Regions from separate parts of the Cetobacterium sp. 2G large genome, predicted to be linked through region 1. Evidence: riboswitches for the same ligand, from Rfam matches in the RefSeq annotation. Region 1 holds a riboswitch; the other holds the start of a gene.

What was found. Region 1 has a riboswitch for S-adenosylmethionine ahead of metK (methionine adenosyltransferase). Riboswitches for the same ligand answer to the same signal wherever they lie in the genome.
Region 2: linked by a shared signal. The riboswitch ahead of H5J23_RS02485 (methionine ABC transporter ATP-binding protein) and the one ahead of metK (methionine adenosyltransferase) in region 1 are both predicted to bind S-adenosylmethionine.

What each region holds. Positions count from the first base shown of each region.
Region 1 is NZ_JACHTH010000005.1:362,633-366,064, forward strand. It holds gene glyS (glycine--tRNA ligase subunit beta) at 1-1,800, shown strand, start outside; SAM riboswitch class I at 1,855-1,942, shown strand; gene metK (methionine adenosyltransferase) at 2,024-3,178, shown strand; gene H5J23_RS04550 (arsenate reductase family protein) at 3,263-3,432, shown strand, end outside.
Region 2 is NZ_JACHTH010000003.1:270,443-273,874, forward strand. It holds gene H5J23_RS02475 (MetQ/NlpA family ABC transporter substrate-binding protein) at 1-148, opposite strand, end outside; gene H5J23_RS02480 (methionine ABC transporter permease) at 151-801, opposite strand; gene H5J23_RS02485 (methionine ABC transporter ATP-binding protein) at 791-1,798, opposite strand; SAM riboswitch class I at 1,875-1,962, opposite strand; gene H5J23_RS02490 (alanine racemase) at 2,033-3,082, opposite strand; gene ptsP (phosphoenolpyruvate--protein phosphotransferase) at 3,167-3,432, opposite strand, start outside.

The DNA of each region.
Region 1 (3,432 bases):
AAATCTCAAGGCGTAGAAGCTACAGATTTAGAAATCATAGAAACTCCTAAAGGGGAGTATATAGCAGTTAGAAAGTTTTTAAAAGGTGAATGTACAAAAGCTCTACTTTCTGATCTTTTAAAAGAATTGGTACTAGAGATAAACTTCCCTAAATCAATGAAGTGGGGAATGAAAAAATTAAAGTTTGCTAGACCAATTCAATGGTTCTTAGCTTTAGTAGATGGAGAAATAGTAAATTTTGAAATAGAAGGAATAAAAAGTGGAAGAGCATCTAGAGGGCACAGATTCTTTGGAAGTAATTTTGAGGTTTCTACTATTGATGAATATTTTGAAAAAATAAAAGAAAATAATGTAATTATAGATGTTGAAGAGAGAAAGAACTTAATTAAGAAACTTATAAAAGAAAAATGTGAGGATTCTAATGAGCAAGTTTTAGTAGATGAAGATTTATTAAAAGAGGTTGCAAACTTAGTTGAATATCCATATCCAATAGTTGGAACATTTAATTCTGATTTCTTAGAAGTTCCCCAAGATGTTTTAATTATATCTATGCAAGTTCACCAAAGATATTTTCCTATTTTAGATTTAGAAGGAAAACTTTTACCTAAATTTGTTGTAATTAGAAATGGTATTGAAGATTCTGAACAAGTTAGAAAAGGAAATGAGAAGGTTTTATCTGCGAGACTTGCTGATGCAAGATTCTTCTACCACGAAGATTTAAAGAAGCCTCTAGTAGAAAATGTGGAGAAATTAAAACAAGTTGTATTCCAAAAAGATTTAGGAACTATATATAACAAAATTGAAAGATCTCAAAAAATAGCAGATTATTTAATAGAAGCTACAGGAATGGAAACTAGAAAAGAAACTATTGATAGAACAATTTTACTAGCAAAAGCTGATTTAGTTTCTAACATGATTGGAGAAAAAGAGTTTACAAAACTTCAAGGATTTATGGGAGCAGACTATGCACTAAAATCAGGAGAGTCTGAGTTAGTAGCAAAGGGAATTGAAGAACACTATTACCCAAGATATCAAGGAGATCTTTTACCAAAAGGTGTAGAAGGAATTATAGCAGGAATATCTGATAGAATAGACACTCTTTGTGGATGTTTTGGTGTTGGAATAATTCCAAGTGGTTCTAAGGATCCATTTGCTTTAAGAAGAGCAGCTTTAGGTATTGTAAATATTGTTTTAGATTCAAATTTAAATATTTCTTTAAAGGCTTTAGTGGAAAGAGCTTTAGACACACTTGCTGCTGCAGGAGTATTAAAAAGAGATAAAGCTGAAGTTTTAAATGAAGTAATGGAGTTCTTTAAGCAAAGAGCATTAAATGTATTTACAGAAATGGGATATTCAAAGGATATTGTATCTGCAGTTGTAGATAAGAGTTTTGATAACTTAGTTGATACTTTATTAAGAATAAAAGCAGTTGATGAATTTACAAAAATGGATAGCTTTAATAACTTAGTTTCATTAATGAAAAGAGTTGGAAATATCTCTAAAGGATTTGAGGGAGTTATGGTAGATCCTAATCTTTTAAAAGAAGAGATAGAGAAAGAACTATTTGATAAATCTCAAGAAGTTGCAAGAGATGCAAAAGAGATGTTAGTTGCTAAAAATTATATAGGATACTTAAATGTACTTTTATCAACTGAAGATATTATCAATAGATACTTTGAATCTATAATGGTAATGGACAAAGATGAGGTTATAAAAAATAATAGATTATCACAGCTTAATTATATAGCTACAATCTTTAATAAAATGGTTAATTTAACATTAATTGAAGAGAAAAAATAAAAAAATATTGACTAAATAATACAAATAATATATAATTTAGTTACAAAAAAAACAAAATCATCAAGAGAGACTGAGGGACTGGCCCTATGACGTTTCAGCAACCTACCTTAGAGGTGTGGTGCTAATTCCAGAAAGATGACTTATAAGAGCATAAAGCCTTTTATCTTTCTGGAGAGATAAAAGGCTTTTTTTATCTCTTTTGATTAATATTTAGGAGGAAACAATGAAAAATTTAACTTACTTTACTTCGGAGTGTGTATCACCAGGACATCCAGATAAAATAGCAGATCAAATATCAGATGCAGTATTAGACGCATGTATTAAAAATGATCCAGCAGCAAGAGTAGCTTGTGAGGTTTTCTGTACAACAGGACAAGTTGTTGTAGGAGGAGAGATAACAACAACAACTTATATTGATATACAAGATATAGTTAGAAATAAAATAGATGAAATTGGATATAAACAAGGAATGGGATTTGATTCAGATTGCGGAGTTTTAAATGCAATTCATTCTCAATCTCCTGATATAGCTATGGGTGTAGATGTAGGAGGAGCAGGAGATCAAGGAATAATGTTTGGTGGAGCTGTAAAAGAAACACCGGAGTTAATGCCATTAGCATTAGTTTTAGCAAGAGAAATAATTGTAAAATTGACTAGATTAACAAGATCAAAAGAGTTAGTTTGGGCAAGACCAGATGCAAAGTCTCAAGTTACATTAGCTTATGATGAGAATGGAAAAGTTGTAGGAGTAGATACTGTTGTAGTTTCAGTTCAACATAATCCAGATGTAACTCAAGAGCAAATTCATAAAGATGTAAAAGAGCTAGTAATAAAGCCAGTTTTAGAAGCATATAACTTAAATGCAGAAGAAGTAAAAAATTATCATATAAATCCAACTGGAAGATTCGTAATTGGAGGACCACATGGAGATACAGGATTAACTGGAAGAAAAATAATTGTTGATACTTATGGTGGGTTTTTCAGACATGGAGGAGGAGCTTTCTCTGGAAAGGATCCTTCAAAGGTTGATAGATCAGCTGCATATGCAGCTAGATGGGTAGCAAAAAATATTGTTGCAGCAGACTTAGCTGATAAATGTGAAGTTCAATTATCATATGCTATTGGAGTAGTTGAGCCAACATCTGTAAAAGTGGAAACGTTTGGAACAGGAAAAGTAGATGAAATTAAATTAGCTGAAGCTGTTCAAAATGTATTTGATTTAACACCAAGAGGAATTGAAAGAGATTTAGAGTTAAGAAGTGGAAACTTTAATTATCAAGATTTAGCAGCTTTTGGACATATTGGAAGAACAGATTTAGATTTACCTTGGGAAAGAGTAAATAAAGCTGAAGAGTTAAAAAAATATTTAAACAGATAATACTATACGAAAAAAGGGAAGAATGTACTTCCCTTTTTTTTATTTTAGTGTTAAGCTATAAAAAAAGAAAAGGAGAGGTGAATTATGAAATATTTATTTGTAAATTATCCTAAATGTTCAACGTGTGCAAAGGCAAAAAAATGGCTAGAAGAAAATGGAGTGGATTTTGAGTCAAGACATATTGTTGAAAATAAACCAACAAAAGAGGAGTTAAAAAAATGGATTACTTTAAGTGGTCAGCCAATAAAAAAGTT
Region 2 (3,432 bases), on a different contig from region 1:
TTTCTAATTCTACATTTTCATTTTTTAAATCATCTTTTACTAATTGTAAAAGTTGTGCATGAGGAACTGGAGAAGCTCCAACTTTTAATTTTGCCCCAAAACTTATAACTGATCCTAATAAACCTAATACTAAAACTAATTTTTTCATAACTACCTCCCATTTTTTTTCAATCTATTTGATATTAAATTTCCAATTAATTGAACTCCTTGAACTAAAACTATAATAATTAAAACCGAATAAATCATTATATCTAACTTAAATCTATTATAACCAAATCTGATAGCTAAATCTCCAAGTCCACCACCACCAATAGCTCCAGCCATTGCAGATAAACCTATTAAATTAATAACTAATAGTGTTATTCCTTGGATTAGAGATGGTAACGATTCTGGAATCATTACTTTAGTTATTATTGTAAAATTATTAGCTCCTAAACTTTCACTTGCTTCTATTACTCCTCTATCCACTTCTAAAACACAATTTTCAACTATTCTTGCTACAAAGGGAGCTGCCGATATAGAAAGAGGAACTATTGCTGCTGTACTTCCTATTGTCGTTCCTATTATAAGTCTAGATAGTGGTAATAATAAAATCATTAAAATTATATAAGGAAATGATCTTGTTATATTTATAATTCCATTCAAAATTCTATTTATTCCCTTATTTTCAAATATATGTCCATCTGATGTAATTGCTGCTAAAATTCCACAAGGAAATCCTATTCCTAATGAAACCACAGCAGATAATAAAACCATATATATTGTCTCTATCGTCGCTTGTATTAACATATTAAATACCATCGTAAATAACCTCCACTCCTACATCTAAACTTGGAAACCAAGCTATTGCTTCATTTTGTTTATCCATATCCCCTATTAATTCAACCATTAAATGTCCTACCTGCATAGTTGATAAAAGATCAATTGCGCCACCTAAGACATTTATATCTATATTAAACTTTTTTACAGCTTTAGATAATATAGGATCTCCTGCTACTGAGCCTAAAAACATTAATTTTATAACTTTATTTCCAGATTTTTTTATGTAATCAATCTCCTCTTTTTCTTGAGGTGGAACATATGATATTAGTTCTTTTGTAATCTCTGTTTTTGGACTTAAGAATATTTCATATGTTTTTCCAGTTTCTACAACTTCACCATTTGACATAACAGCTACTCTGTCACAAATCTCTCTAATAACTTCCATTTGATGAGTTATTAAGACAACTGTTAATCCCATTTTTTTTTGAATATCTTTAATTAGTTTTAATATAGACTTTGTAGTTTTTGGATCTAAAGCGGATGTTGCTTCATCTGATAAGAGAATATCTGGATTATTAGCTAAGGCTCTAGCTATTGCAACTCTTTGTTTTTGTCCTCCAGAGAGTTGAGTCGGATAAAATTCCTCTTTATCTTCAAGTTCTACTAACTTTAAAAGTTCTTTAACTCTTACATCAATTTCTACTTTTGACCAACCATCAATTTCTAAAGGAAATGCTATATTTTCTTTAACTGTCCTAGATTTTAATAGATTAAAATGTTGAAATATCATTCCAATTTTTTTTCTTTTATTTAATAGTTCTTTTTTTGAAAGTTTTGATAAATCTACTCCTTCAATCTCTATTTTTCCTGTTGTCAATGGCTCTAACCCATTAAATAATCTTATTAAAGAGGATTTTCCAGCTCCACTTAATCCAATAATTCCAAATATTTCACTTTTCTCAATCTTTAAAGAAACATCTTTTACAGCATGAAACTCATTATTATAAATTTTATTCACTCTTTCTAAAGTAATCATTTTATCCTCCCGTATAAAAAAAACTCCCATCTTAATATTTAATTAAGATGAGAGTAAGTAAACAAGACTTCTACTTCTCCCATCTATCTGGAGTTAGCACCACACCATAATGGTAGGTTGCTGAAACGTCATCGGGCCAGTCCCTCGGTCTCTCTTGATGGTTTGCTGTATAATATCTTATTTGAAAAAAAATGTCAATATTTTTTTAAAATAAAATTTTATTTTTGTTTATAGTCATATTAATTCTCTTTTTATTCTGTCATTTATACAAGATAAAAATTCATAATGAGGAACTTTTAAATGATTTATACTTTCTTCTAAATCATGAAATATTTCAATATTATCCCCTTCTTTTACTGAATCATCAACTAAAATAAATGAACTATCCATACTAATATGAACTATTTTAAACTTTTTATTATTGATTATAGACATAATACCTTCACTTCTTTTTGAAAAGCCATCTCCATAACCTAAACGAATTTTTGCTACTTTTCTATATTTTCCTATATTTAAATTTTCTTTTTTTTCATATCCTATATATTTTAAATCATCTATATCTTTTATATCTAATATTCTACCATTTAGCTTAAAAGCTCTTTTTATACATGGATCATAGTATCCTATTTCTTGAAGTCCAAATAAAATAGTTCCACACCGTATATGAGTGCAAAATTCACCCTCTATTGAAATAACTCCAGCACTATTTTGCATATGAATAATCTCAAATCTCTCATCTCCTAACTCTTTTAACATCTGAGAAAATCTTTTTTCTATTAAAATCATATCATCATAATCTGCAGCAAAAACATGGGTACAAAGACCCTTAAATTTTAAATTTTTTTCTCTTATTAGCTCTTTTAGTTTAAAAAAGTCTTTTTCTAAAATTCCATTTCTTCCAAATCCAAAATCTAATTTTAAATGTAATTGTTGTGTTGAAACTCCTTTATCTAAAAGATTTAAAAGATCTTTAAAACTATTTATTACCATATGAATATTTTTATTATTTTTTAAAATTTCTATTTCATCTATTGTTTCTAAAATAATAATATTTATGTTTTCTATTTTTAACTTTAATATTTTTTCAGCTTCGCACTCTCTAGCTACTGCAAAATATTTACAACCATTTTCTGATAAAAATCTAACTATATTTTCTATTCCATGCCCATAAGCATTAGCTTTTACAACAGCTATTATCTCTTTATTTCTAAGTTTTTTTAAATAGTGATAGTTATGTAGAATATTTTCTTTAGAAACTTTTATTTTAAAATCTTTTAATCCCATAACACCCTCCCTATTACTTTTTTACAATAGTATACTCTAAAAACAAAAAAAGGTGAAACATTGTTTCACCTTTTTTAGAAAGTATTATCCTAATAGCTCTTCATTATATTTGTCTATTTCTGCTAATATATCCTCTGTTGTACTCATTGACATTACTCTTTCAACTAACGCCTCTGCTGAAGCTTTATCGATAGCCATTATATTTTTCTTTACTTTTGCAACTGAAATAGCTGACATTGAGAATGCATCTAATCCCATTCCAAATAATAAAGCTGTTGCTCTAGCTTCTCCTGCAAACTCTCCACACATTGATATAGAGATTCCACCTTCATGAGCTCCATCTATTGCTG